Regions from separate parts of the Mesorhizobium sp. genome, predicted to be linked through region 1. Evidence: predicted binding sites of a transcription regulator. Region 1 holds the regulator's gene; each other region holds the start of a gene.
The links. The regulator LexA, encoded in region 1, represses DNA repair genes until DNA is damaged. The targets are predictions, from matches to a motif close to TGTTCNNNNTGTGTTCNG.
Positions count from the first base shown of each region.

Region 2: a site for LexA is predicted at 1,645-1,662, ahead of recA (recombinase RecA). Genes of this name have one in related genera too.
Region 3: a site for LexA is predicted at 1,618-1,635, ahead of uvrA (excinuclease ABC subunit UvrA). Genes of this name have one in related genera too.

Region 1 covers NZ_OZ245860.1:995,959-1,000,591, forward strand. Annotated here, with positions in the region: gene ACO07C_RS04830 (GntR family transcriptional regulator) at 1-608, shown strand, start outside; gene lexA (transcriptional repressor LexA) at 1,088-1,813, shown strand; gene ACO07C_RS04840 (ComEC/Rec2 family competence protein) at 1,807-4,263, opposite strand; gene gltX (glutamate--tRNA ligase) at 4,365-4,633, shown strand, end outside.
Region 2 covers NZ_OZ245860.1:1,327,237-1,331,869, reverse strand. Annotated here, with positions in the region: gene ACO07C_RS06585 (pseudouridine-5'-phosphate glycosidase) at 1-456, opposite strand, end outside; gene ACO07C_RS06580 (carbohydrate kinase family protein) at 533-1,477, opposite strand; gene recA (recombinase RecA) at 1,785-2,882, shown strand; gene alaS (alanine--tRNA ligase) at 3,149-4,633, shown strand, end outside.
Region 3 covers NZ_OZ245860.1:807,556-812,188, reverse strand. Annotated here, with positions in the region: gene ACO07C_RS03895 (SRPBCC family protein) at 1-39, shown strand, start outside; gene ACO07C_RS03890 (ATP-dependent Clp protease proteolytic subunit) at 64-669, shown strand; gene ACO07C_RS03885 (hypothetical protein) at 836-1,069, shown strand; gene uvrA (excinuclease ABC subunit UvrA) at 1,784-4,633, shown strand, end outside.

The DNA of each region.
Region 1 (4,633 bases):
AGGCCGAACGCCTGGTCACAGCCATCAGCAATCGCGGCTTTGCCGTCGCTCCCGTGTCTCGGGCCGAGCTTGAGGACCTGGCACGCGCAAGAATGGTTGTTGAGATTCCCCTGTTCCTGGAATCGATCGAGAAAGGCGGCAGCATGTGGGAAGACGCCGTGGTTACCGCACATTACCGGCTATCGCGCTGCAAGACCGCCGTCGACGATCCCTCGGACGCGGCGGTCGACATATGGGACGAGAACCATGAGGCCTTCCACGCGGCACTTCTCAGCGCCGCTACATCGAGTTGGCTGTTGCGGTTCCGCTCGACCATCGCGGATCAACTACGCCGGCATCATCGCTTTCTCGGACTGGCGCCGACATTGCGGGCCGCCGCCGGCCTCAAGGATGGCTACGAAAAGGCCATGGACGCGCTGCGCGAAGCGATTGCGATCGAACACCACACTGCAATCATGGAGGCGGCGCTTGATCGCGACGTCGAGCGGGCAAAGGCGCTGATGACCGCCCATATCGGCTACACGCTGCATGTCTATGTCCACAGCGAGGACAGCGCGGCGAACAAATACACAGCGCGCGCCGGCAGCTCGAAAGCGGTCGGTGGATGATATCAACACCGCCGCATAGTCCAACGCCAGACCGGATCGCTTCCGCCCCGGGACCGGCTGGCCAGCCGGTTGCTCCCAGGCACAAGCGAGAGAAATCCCGCCAGCTTGACGCGAACACGCCGCCGTCAACCATCAGGTTGGCGTTTTGGTTTCGTTTCGTTCACGGATAGGCAAGACAAAGTCCCGCATCCATCCGGATTGCGCACGGTTTAACATGCAAGACAGCCAAGCTTGCCAAACCTTCGCAATCGTCTGGGAAGATGAAAAAATGTTATGGATTCAATCCGGTAACTTCGGATCTTGAACTACGCGTACGTAGCCGCGCCTGCATGGGCGAGAAGCATATGGTTTCCGCAGTCTGAACATATTCACTAAACTTTAAACGGTTGCGGAACACAAATGGAACAGATAGTGTTTGTTCTGGGTTTGTTTTTCTGATTCCGGTTTCAGATCCATCTTCGAAACCCCTGGGGGCCGCCATGCTGACGCGCAAGCAACATGAACTGCTGATGTTCATCCATGAAAGGCTGAAGGAAAGCGGCATTCCACCCTCGTTCGACGAAATGAAGGAGGCGCTCGACCTCGCTTCCAAGTCCGGAATTCATAGGCTGATCACGGCCCTTGAGGAGCGTGGCTTCATTCGCCGCCTGCCCAACAGGGCGCGCGCGCTGGAAGTGCTGCGTCTTCCCGATTCCATCGCACCTGGCCTCAACGCTGCCCGCAAGTTTTCGCCGAGCGTCATCCAGGGCAGCTTGGGTCGGCAGATCAAGCCGGCTGCCCCCTCGCGCCAACCCGCTGCCGGCAATGACGACGACGCCGTCTCGGCGATTTCCATCCCGGTGATGGGCCGCATTGCCGCGGGTGTGCCGATCGATGCCATCCAGCACCAGACCCATTCCATCTCGGTGCCGCCGGACATGATCACGGGCGGCGATCACTATGCGCTCGAGGTCAAGGGCGACTCGATGATCGAGGCCGGGATCTTCGACGGCGACACGGTCATCATCCGAAACGCCGACACCGCCAGCCCCGGCGAGATCGTCGTGGCGTTGGTCGATGAGGAAGAAGCGACGCTGAAGCGTTTTCGCCGCAAGGGTGCCTCCATCGCTCTCGAGGCCGCCAATCCGGCTTACGAAACGCGCATCTTCGGACCAGACCGCGTAAAGGTGCAAGGTAAGCTTGTCGGGCTGATCCGCCGTTATTGAGCCGGCACGGCAACGGGTTTGTCGGGCTTGACGTAGGGCGGTAGCCCCCTTGCCTCGCGTGAGAATTTTCTTTGCTGGTGCCAAGGCCGGTACGGTCTGTCGATCGCGAAGCTTATTGTCGGTCGTGAAACGGCTGATTGGGGGTCGAAGAAGACAGCGGCGCTTCCAGTGCGAGCGAGCTGTCGTTTGGTGACGACGAGAACGATGGGATTGTGGCATGGGTCGTAGGCCCTCGCGTCGTTGACGACGATCAGATCGGCAAAACGGCAGGCTTTCCACGCTTTCTTGCGATCCTCGGCATACGCAACGATCGCGCCGGATGGGTGTCGGGCAACGCACAGGTCGTCACCGCAATAGAAAGGCGCTCCCGGTGGCAGTTCGGCGGCATCGGCGATGTCGAATTGTTGATCGCTTGAGCCGAGGGTCTCCGGCTTGATAATGGTCTCGGACTTCAGCGCACGTTTCCAATTGTCGACCGTGAATTCATTGGGGCGTGCCCGGCTGACGGCGAGTTCGCCGCCGCCGATCGGCAACGCCACTAGGCGTGCATCTTCCGAAATCAACACATCCGGTGCGGGCGTATCGGAAATCGTCAGCAGGCCAGCAAGCGCGAACGGCAGCGACACCAGCCGCAGCCAGGTTGTCGCCATGGTTGCGATGACAAGGGCGATCGTAACAAGCAGGACCGACTGTAGCGAAATCAGCCCGACGGCGTCGATCGGCGAACGCTCGGAGAACCACGCCGACAGCGCGATCATGGCCGTTAGTCCCTTGCCCATGACATAGAGAAACGGCCCATCGGCGCCGAACGGCATTGCCAGCGCGCTGAAGACGGCAAAGGGCATGACGATCGCCGATACAATCGGCATGATGGCCAGATTGGCGAACAGGCTCAGTGGTGACACGCGCTGGAAATGCCAGATCGCGAAGAGTGCCGTTGCGCTGCCGGCGATGATGGACGTCATGGCAAGGCCGCCGGTAGCCAGCAGCAGTTTTCGCGTGAGGAAGACGGGCAGTGACCGTCGCGGCGGCGGCGTGCTGGCCTTGCGCGAGCGGTAGTCGGACCAGCCGGCATACGCACCGACCAGGGCGGCGGTCGCGGCAAAGGACATCTGGAAGCTTGGGCCGACCACCTCATGCGGCGAGATGGCGATAACGGCAATAGCGGAGATCGCCAGATTGCGTATGGTCAGTGCCGCCCGATCGAACAGCACGGCGACAAGCATGACCGAAAGCATGATGAAGCTTCGCTCGGCCGCAACCACGACGCCGGAAATCACAAGATAGGCGGCAATCGAGACAAGCGCGGCCGCCGCGGCATATTTCTTCACCGGGCGACGCGAGGAGAAATCCGGAAACAGCGCGAATGAGCCACGCAGCAGCAGCATGATCGTACCGGCGACCAGCGCCATGTGCAGTCCCGAAATAGAGATGACGTGATAGATCCCGGTACGCCGCATCGTCTCGTTGATCTCTTCGGGAATCCCGGCGCGAACACCGACGATAAGCGCCGCCGCGATCTCGCCTTCCGCCCCGCCGATGCTGGCACGGATATGGTCGGCGATGGTTTCGCGCGCATTTTCGATCGATGACGAAACACGGGCCTCGAGCGGCATGCCGTCGGAAGGAACAACGGTCGGATTGCTAAGGAAGAAGCCGCTGGCGCCAATGCCGGCGAAATAGCTGTCAAAGGAAAAATCATAACTGTCCGGCCGTACCGGACCAGTGGGTGGCAACAGCCGCACATAGCCGGCGATCTGGGAACCGGCGGTCATGTCGGGGGGTATTTTTCGCGCCGACAGGCGGACCCGTTCGGGCGCATAGCGCAGCGTTGGCCTTGCCGTCGAGAGGACATCAATCGTCAGGCGGACACGGCCATTCGGCATCAGATCCAGCGAGACGATGCGGCCGGTCAGCCGCGTCGAGATTTCGGAGCCGAGGATTCGCGTCCCGGCGCGCCATGTTTCGACCTTGGCAGCCAATACGCCCAGCGCGCACAGCAGCCCCACCATGAAACACAGATGGGTTTTGCGGTGCGACCGCGAGAAGAGTGCGCATGATGCAGCGAGGAGCGCAACGGCGACTATTTTCGAAAAACCGGGTTCCTCCGCCAATGAGAAGTACCCGATCACGCCCAATGCCAGGAACACAGGAACCAGGAGAAAGCCTACGCCGCGATCAAGCTCCAGATTGGTTGCCGAAACCACGCTATCGCGCAAAACCGGCAGCGAAAGGCGGCCAATTTGCCGATGCAGACGTGCGACGGCACCGGTCCCCGGCACCGGATTTCGCGTTGGCATTGCGGGAGGCGGATGATTGTCATCGGGACGTGAGGGAGGTCGCGCAACCGGCACGCTCGGAACGGCGACGGCAGGCGCAAACAGGGACCATTCGCTGACGCCGGTGACGGCATCCTCGCTCTCGTCCGTACCCCGGCTTCCTCCAGCCATCGGGTCTGCCCCTTGCGCCCTCGACCTCCTATGCTACATGAACGCGCAACGCGCGAAAGCCCGCGAACCCACACACGCCTCACACGCCTTCCGAGAGTCCCATGTCCGACAAGGTCGTCACCCGTTTTGCCCCCTCGCCCACTGGCTACCTGCATATAGGCGGGGCGCGCACCGCACTGTTCAACTGGCTCTATGCCAAGCACACCGGCGGCACGATGGTGCTGCGCATCGAGGATACCGACCGCGAACGCTCCAGCGACGCGGCAACCGCGGCTATCCTAGACGGGCTCACCTGGCTCGGCCTTTCGTGGGACGGCGATGCAATCTCGCAGTTCGAGCGAGCGCCGCGCCATCGCGAAGTGGCCGAAGA
Region 2 (4,633 bases), 330 kb from region 1:
CGCCAGTTCGTCGAGATCGGCGGATATGTCGAAGCTCTTCTCGGCGCCCTTGTGCACGCCGCCGATGCCGCCAGTGGCGAACACTTTTATCCCGACCATATGCGCCGCGATCATCGTGGCGGCGACCGTCGTGCCGCCGGTGCGCCCTTGCGCGACCGCAAAGCCAAGGTCGGCACGCGACAGTTTCATGGCGTCGCCGGTCATGGCCAGCGATTCGCGCTCGCCGTCCGAAAGGCCGATCTTGATGCGACCGGCAACGACGGCGATCGTCGCCGGCACGGCGCCGCCATCGCTAATGATCTTTTCGACATCGGCCGCCATGGCGCCATTGTCGGGGTAGGGCATGCCGTGGGTGATGATGGTGCTTTCCAGCGCCACAACCGGCCGGCCAGCGGCCAGCGCCTTTGCCACAGGCTCGTGAATGTCGATGAAGGGGCGGGCGGTCTCTGGGGTCATGTGTATCTCCAATCCGGAGCGCTATGCGTCCATCAGGACAGGCAAGCGACATCTCGGCACTGTGAATTTGCCGGTCTCATGCCACTTCCTGCGCGTTGGGCACAAGAGCCAGGGCTGCGGCAAAGGTGGCAGCGCTGAAATCCGGAACGGCACTGGCGCTTTCTATGGCGAGTGTCGCCGCAGCGATGCCTTCGCGCAACGCGGCGCGCAACGCCATGCCATGCAACAAGGCCGCGACCGTCGTGCCCGCCAGGGCATCGCCGGCGCCGGTCACATCCGTAACCCTTCTTGGTGGCGGCGGCAGGATCGAGAAGGCGCCGTCCTGGTCGAAAGCGAGCATGGGATTGCCGCCCGCCGTCACCACGCCGCTTTTGAGTCCGGCACGCCGCAGGCCGTCGAGAATGCCTCGCTCTGTTGTCCCGGTGTCGACGCCGGCCAATGCCAGGGCCTCGCGGCGGTTCATGAACACCATGGCCAGCCTGTCGAGCACCGGATGCAGCCGCACGATCTTGGCCGGAGAGATCGCAATCGCGAAGATCGGCGTGCCGTTGGCGAGCGACACAAGCCGCTCGAGCGCGGCAGAGGGCAGGTTTGCGTCACAGAAGACGGCATCGGCGGCATCGATCGCCGCCCGCACCTTGGCGCGCCGTATTTGCTTGGGAAACGCCAGATCATAAAGCGCCATATCGGCAAAGCCGACGATCAGCTCGCCGTCCCGGTCCAGCAGCGCCGTGTAGCTCGGCGTTGTCCTGTCGAGGAACACCGCGGACAGATCGGAAATGCCCGCCCTGTCGATGGCGGCCGATACCGTGTCGGCGGCGGCATCGCCGCCACGAACGGATAGCAGCGACGCCGATACGCCGCGGCGCACGGTGCTGCGCAAGGCATTGAAGACCCCGCCGCCGACATCCTCGCGCATTGTGCCTGGATTTGACGCGGCGGGCACATAGTCACCCGAAACCTGACCGCGCCGGTCGATGTGGGCGCCGCCTATCGCGAGGATTCTCGGGGACTTCACCATGCTGGCCATGTGACCCTTCTGTTTGTGTGCGGCTCGGACATCAATCCATGTCGAACTGCCCGACGCGTTCTAGATCGCCCGGCGCGACCTCGCAACCGAAGGCGCGATTCGGAAGAACGCGGATTGGGCCAGTCGCGGTAGTGCCGGGCAACCTTGGGCCAGGGCTGGGAAACAAAAATGGAACAGATTTGGATAGCTATTTATCTTCAGTAGCTTAGGGCTCTTGCCAAATGAGAACAAAAAAGGTACAAATCAACAGGGATAACGGATTGTCCGGCCTTCATTGACGACCAAGGGGTGATGTATCATGGCTCAGAATACTTTGCGGCTTGTAGAGGACAAAGCGGTGGACAAATCAAAGGCTCTGGATGCGGCGCTGTCGCAAATCGAGCGGGCTTTCGGCAAGGGCTCGATCATGCGGCTCGGCGCGAATGAGCAGGTCGTCGAGATCGAGACAGTACCGACCGGCTCGCTTGGCCTCGACATCGCGCTTGGCGTCGGCGGCCTGCCGCGCGGTCGCATCATCGAAATCTATGGGCCGGAAAGCTCGGGCAAGACGACAATGGCGCTGCATACGGTTGCCGAAGCCCAGAAAAAGGGTGGCATCTGTGCCTTCGTCGATGCCGAGCATGCGCTCGATCCGGTCTACGCTCGCAAGCTCGGCGTCGATCTCGAGAACCTGCTGATATCGCAGCCCGATACCGGTGAGCAGGCGCTGGAGATCTGCGACACGCTGGTGCGTTCCGGTGCCATCGATGTGCTGGTGGTCGATTCGGTCGCGGCTTTGACGCCGCGCGCCGAAATCGAAGGCGAGATGGGCGATTCGCTGCCGGGCTTGCAGGCCCGCCTGATGAGCCAGGCGCTGCGCAAGCTGACCGCCTCGATCTCGCGTTCCAACACCATGGTCATCTTCATCAACCAGATCCGCATGAAGATCGGTGTCATGTTCGGCTCGCCCGAAACCACAACGGGCGGCAACGCGCTGAAATTCTATGCTTCGGTGCGCTTGGACATCCGCCGTATCGGCTCGGTCAAGGATCGCGATGAGGTCGTCGGCAACCAGACCCGCGTCAAGGTGGTCAAGAACAAGCTGGCCCCGCCCTTCAAGGTGGTCGAGTTCGATATCATGTATGGCGAAGGCGTCTCCAAGACTGGCGAACTGGTCGACCTCGGCGTCAAGGCCGGCGTGGTCGAGAAGTCGGGCGCCTGGTTCTCCTACAATTCGCAGCGCCTTGGCCAGGGCCGCGAGAATGCGAAACTCTTCCTGCGCGACAATCCCGACACCGCCCGCGAGATCGAACTGGCACTCAGGCAGAACGCCGGTCTGATCGCCGAGAAGTTCCTCGAGAATGGCGGTTCCGAAGGTGGCGACGACGGTTTCGAGGATGAAGCCGGAGCCATGTAGTCAGGCGGTGTCTGCCGCGATGAGTTCGCATATCCCAGTTTGAGTTTGCGTATCGATGCGTTTTCAACCGCCGGCCTCGTGCCGGCGGTTTGCATTTGGGCCCCGGACCGGGCCAATTTGCTGGCCGGCCAAGGCCGCCATTTGGACCAATTCCGTGTTTCTGGACAGGGTGCGGTGTGACCGCTAAAAGGCCAAGTCTATCTTCTAGAAACGCAAAGCCCAATTCCGCTGGTTCTGCCGGCGGTCCTCTGGAAAAGGCAGCATTCATGAGTGGCGTGAACGAGATCCGGTCGACATTTCTCGACTACTTCCGCAAGGAGGGTCACGAGATCATCGCGTCGAGCCCGCTGGTGCCGCGCAACGATCCGACATTGATGTTCACCAATGCCGGCATGGTGCAGTTCAAGAACGTTTTCACCGGTCTTGAAAAGCGACCCTATTCGCGCGCCTCGACCGCGCAGAAGAGCGTCCGCGCCGGCGGCAAGCACAATGACCTCGACAATGTCGGCTACACAGCGCGCCATCTGACCTTCTTCGAGATGCTTGGGAACTTCTCGTTCGGCGATTACTTCAAGGAACGCGCCATCGAGCTTGCCTGGAACCTCATCACCAAGGAGTTCGGGCTGAACAAGGACAAGCTGCTGGTCACCGTCTATCACACCGATGACGAGGCGGCCGGCTTCTGGAAGAAGATCGCCGGTTTCTCGGACGACCGCATCATTCGCATCCCGACGTCGGACAATTTCTGGGCCATGGGCGACACCGGTCCTTGCGGTCCGTGCTCGGAGATATTCATTGACCGGGGCGAACACATCTGGGGCGGCCCTCCCGGCAGCCCGGAGGAAGATGGCGACCGGTTCCTCGAATTCTGGAACCTGGTGTTCATGCAGTATGAACAGGTGACGAAGGAGGAGCGCATTGATCTGCCGCGGCCGTCGATCGACACCGGCATGGGCCTGGAGCGCATGGCTTCCATCCTGCAAGGGGTGGAAAGCGTCTTCGAAACCGATCTGTTCCGTCATCTGATCGACGCCGCCTCATCGGCTATCGGGCATGGTCCCGACAAGGAGACGGTCGCGTCGTTCCGTGTCATCGCGGATCATCTGCGCTCGTCCTCCTTCCTGGTCGCCGATGGCGTGCTGCCGTCGAACGAAGGCCGCGGCTATGTCCTGCGTCGCATCATGCGCCGCGCCATGCGGCATGCGCAGTTGCTCGGCGCCCGTGACCCGCTGATGTGGCGTCTGGTCCCGGCGCTGGTGCGCGAGATGGGCCAGGCCTATCCCGAGCTGGTGCGGGGCGAACAGCTGATCACCGAGACGTTGAAGCTCGAGGAAACCCGGTTCCGCAAGACGCTGGTGCGCGGTCTCGGCCTGCTTTCAGAAGCGACGGAGACGCTGCATGCCGGCGACATGCTGGACGGCGAGACGGCCTTCAGGCTTTACGACACCTATGGCTTCCCGCTCGACCTGACGCAGGACGCGCTGCGCCAGCGCAACATTTCGGTCGATCTCGCCGGCTTCACCAATGCCATGGAGCAGCAGAAGGCCGAAGCGCGAAAGCATTGGACTGGATCAGGCGAGGCCGCCACCGAGACGGTGTGGTTCTCGGTGCGTGAAAAGACCGGCGCCACCGAGTTCCTCGGTTACGAAACCGAGCAGGCGGAGGGACTCATCCAGGCACTGATCAAGGACGGCAAGACCGTGGACAGTGCCGGCAAGGGCGACGCTGTCGCCGTGGTCGTGAACCAGACG
Region 3 (4,633 bases), 190 kb from region 1:
GCCGCGAACACCCATCCGCCGATGCTGCGCGCGGCTTGAACAAGGACAATGGAGATGAAGGCCATGAGTGGTGTCGCCAGTCTGGTGCCGATGGTGATCGAGCAGTCGAGCCGCGGCGAACGCGCCTTCGACATTTTCTCGAGGCTTCTGCGCGAGCGCATCATCTTCATCAACGGAGAGGTCAACGACGACATGTCGGCGCTGGTCTGCGCCCAGCTGCTTTCACTCGAATCGGACAATCCCGACAAGGAGATATCGCTCTACATCAACTCGCCTGGCGGCGTGGTGACCAGCGGCTTCGCCATCTACGACACGATGCAATACATCAGCTGCCCGGTGTCGACGGTGTGCATGGGATTTGCCGCGTCGATGGGTTCATTCCTGCTCATGGCCGGTACACCAGGGCGCCGCATCTCACTGCCCAACGCCACCATCCTGCTGCACCAGCCGTTGGGCGGCTTCCAGGGCCAGGCCTCCGACATCCAGCGTCATGCCGAGCGCATTGGGCGGACAAAGCGCCACATGACCGAGCTCTACGCCCGGCATTGCGGGCGCACCTATGAAGAGGTCGAACGCACGCTGGACCGCGACCATTTCATGACCGCTCGCGAGGCCAGGGAATGGGGTATCGTCGACCATGTTTTTGACACGCGCAAACAGGCGGCATGACGACCGAGAGCTCGCGAGCTGAGCAGAAGTCGATCAGCTGGCTGCCTTTTTTGCCGACGCCGCTCTGGTTTCGCTCCGGTCACGGCACTATAGTTCGCCGATGCTCGGAAAAACGTCACACATTGGGTTGAACCGACTGATCGTTGGCATCGCCGTAACCGCAACCATGGCTTGCGGCGCGGCATATGCCGAAGACGGTCAGGCGCCGGCTCAGAACGGCGCCCTGCCCGGTGTGACCGGCGACTATCGTATCGCCAAACCCGCACCTCAGCCTGAACCCGACGACGCGCTCCCCGGCAGTGGGAACGGCCAGTTCAGGATCGGCAACACGGATGTCAGGATCTCCGGCAGCATCACCGTGGATGTCGGCGCCGGCGGAATCAAGCCTTCCAACCGGTAGGCCAAAGCCTGCGGCGCTTCGATCTCCCGCATCAAACAAAGCAAGCTTCAAACAAACGACCCCGCCGCTGCTTCCGCAAACGGTCGGGGCCTATTGGATATCGAATCCAATTTGTCGGAGGGAGTCCTTCCGACTTTCACTTCGGATGCTTCGCGGCGTTCAGCCGACGACCCGACTAGCAGTCTTTGATTTTCGTGGGGACCGGCAGGTCACGGTTTGTCGGGCGGCGCAAACGCTGAAGCCCTGACACTTATGCCTGCCGCGGTTCCAGTGATACCTGGAACCCATGGGGACTATCCGGTGGCGTCATGGCTCCGCTCCTCTGTCCGTTTCGACATTTGTCGTTCGAAGCGCAAATCGCGGATGCCTGCGGCGTCTCGCAGGCCGCCCCCTGGGCGGCGAGGCCATCGAAAGACGGCCGGCTTCGTTGACGTTCGGAGTCTGCTCCCCTGACGCGGGGACGTCAACCTTTCAATAGCCGGTTATGAAAAATGTGATCGTTGAGACGCTTAGAGAGGCCGTTTGACAAGCCGCTTTTGTCAGGAGCGTGTTCGGCCTTTGTTCTTTCCGCTTGCCCCTTCGCAGGAAAGACGGTTAAACGAATTCGTCGAGAACCGCGGTGTCCCTCGACGTTGCGGCAATAATACCTACATAGGGGATGGTCGGGAAAACCCGCCAATCCCACGAATTCAAAATTTGAGGCGGCGACCGGCGATGGCCGACCATAAATATCTTTCCATTCGCGGGGCGCGCGAACACAATCTGAAGAACGTCGATCTCGACCTGCCGCGTGACAGCCTTATCGTCATGACTGGCCTGTCGGGATCCGGCAAGTCATCGCTCGCCTTTGACACCATTTATGCCGAAGGTCAGCGGCGCTATGTCGAAAGCCTTTCGGCCTATGCGCGGCAATTCCTCGAAATGATGCAGAAGCCGGACGTCGACCAGATCGACGGCCTTTCTCCCGCCATCTCCATCGAGCAGAAGACCACCTCGAAGAACCCGCGATCGACGGTCGGCACCGTCACCGAGATCTACGACTATATGCGCCTCCTTTTCGCGCGTGTCGGCGTGCCCTATTCGCCGGCCACCGGCTTGCCGATCGAGAGCCAGACAGTCAGCCAGATGGTCGACCGCGTGCTGGCCGTCGAAGAAGGCACCCGCCTGTTCATCCTGGCGCCGATGGTGCGCGGCCGCAAAGGCGAATACCGCAAGGAACTGCTGGAGCTTCAGAAGAAGGGATTTCAGCGCGTCAAGGTCGATGGCGTATTCTACGAGATCGCCGACGTGCCGGCGCTGGACAAGAAATACAAGCATGACATCGACGTCGTCGTCGACCGCATTGTCGTGCGCGGAGACCTGGCGACGCGACTTGCCGATTCCATCGAAACCGCGCTGAAGCTGGCCGAAGGGCTGGCCGTGGCCGAGTTCGCCGACAAGCCGCTCGATGCCAGCCAGACCGGCGCGGACTCGGTCAACAAGTCCAAGAACGAGACGCATGAGCGCATCTTGTTCTCGGAAAAGTTCGCTTGTCCGGTATCCGGCTTCACCATTCCGGAAATCGAGCCGCGGCTTTTCTCTTTCAACAATCCGTTCGGCGCCTGCCCGACCTGCGATGGTCTCGGCAGCCAGCGAGCCATCGACGCCAGCCTGATCGTTCCCGACGAAAATGTCTCGCTGCGCGATGGCGCCGTCAGCCCTTGGGCAAAGTCGACCTCGCCCTATTATTCTCAAACGCTGGAAGCGCTTGGCAAGGCCTATGGCTTCAAGCTCGGCGACAAGTTCAAGGACCTGACCGCTGAGGCCCAGGAGGCCATCCTGCGTGGCACCGGCGAGCGTGAAGTCACTTTCCAGTATGATGACGGCTTGCGCTCCTACAAGACGACAAAGACCTTCGAGGGCGTCATTCCCAATCTGGAGAGGCGCTGGAAGGAGACCGAATCCGCATGGATGCGCGAGGAGATCGAGCGCTTCATGTCGGCCACGCCCTGCCCTGTCTGCAAGGGCTACCGGCTGAAGCCCGAGTCGCTGGCCGTGAAAATCGCAGGCAAGCACATTGGCGAGGTCACCGAGTTGTCGATCCGCAAGGCCGACCAGTGGTTCACCGACCTGCCCGGCGCTCTCAACGACAAGCAGAACGAGATCGCGGTGCGCGTGCTCAAGGAGATTCGCGAGCGGCTGCGCTTCCTCAACGATGTCGGGCTCGACTACCTGACCTTGTCGCGCAATTCCGGCACGCTCTCGGGTGGCGAAAGCCAGCGCATTCGCCTGGCGTCGCAGATCGGCTCTGGCCTCACCGGCGTGCTCTATGTGCTGGACGAGCCGTCGATCGGCCTGCACCAGCGCGACAACGCACGTTTGCTCGAGACGCTCAAACATTTGCGAGACATCGGCAACACGGTGATCGTGGTCGAGCATGACGAGGACGCCATCCTGCACGCCGACTATGTCGTCGACATGGGACCGGCAGCCGGCATCCATGGCGGCGAGATCATCGCGCAGGGAACTCCGCGGCAGGTGATGGCCAATCCCAATTCGATCACCGGCAAATATCTGTCGGGCGAACTGGAGGTGGCAACGCCGGGCGTGCGGCGTGAAGCGAAGAAGGGTCGTCGGCTGAAGGTGGTCGGCGCGCGCGGCAACAACCTGAAGAACGTCACCGCCGAAATCCCGCTGGGTACCTTCACCGCCGTCACCGGCGTGTCGGGCGGCGGCAAGTCGACCTTCCTGATCGAGACGCTGTTCAAGGCGGCCTCCCGCCGCATCATGGGCTCACGCGAACATCCGGCCGAACACGATCGCATCGAGGGTCTCGAATTCCTCGACAAGGTCATCGACATCGACCAGTCGCCGATCGGACGCACACCGCGCTCGAACCCGGCCACCTATACCGGCGCCTTCACCCCGATCCGCGACTGGTTCGCCGGCCTGCCCGAGGCCAAGGCGCGCGGCTATCAGCCCGGCCGTTTCTCGTTCAACGTCAAGGGCGGCCGCTGCGAGGCTTGCCAGGGCGACGGCGTCATCAAGATCGAGATGCACTTCCTGCCCGACGTCTACGTCACCTGCGACGTCTGCCACGGCAAGCGCTATAACAGGGAGACGCTCGACGTCCTGTTCAAGGGCAAGTCCATCGCCGACGTGCTTGACATGACGGTCGAGGAAGGCGTCGATTTCTTCGCCGCCGTGCCTGCCGTGCGCGACAAGCTCGACACGCTCAAGCAGGTCGGCCTCGGTTACATTCACATCGGCCAGCAGGCGACGACGTTGTCGGGCGGCGAGGCGCAACGCATCAAGCTCGCCAAGGAATTGTCGCGCAAGGCGACCGGCAAGACGCTCTACATTTTGGACGAGCCAACCACCGGCCTGCATTTCCACGATGTCGCCAAGCTGCTGGAAGTGCTGCACGAACTGGTCGATCAGGGCAATACCGTGGTGGTCATCGAGCACAATCTGGAAGTCATCAAGACTGCCGACTGGGTGCTCGACCTGGGCCCCGAGGGCGGCGACGGTGGCGGCGAGCTTGTCGCCTCCGGCACGCCGGAAGCCATTGTCCGCGAGAAGCGA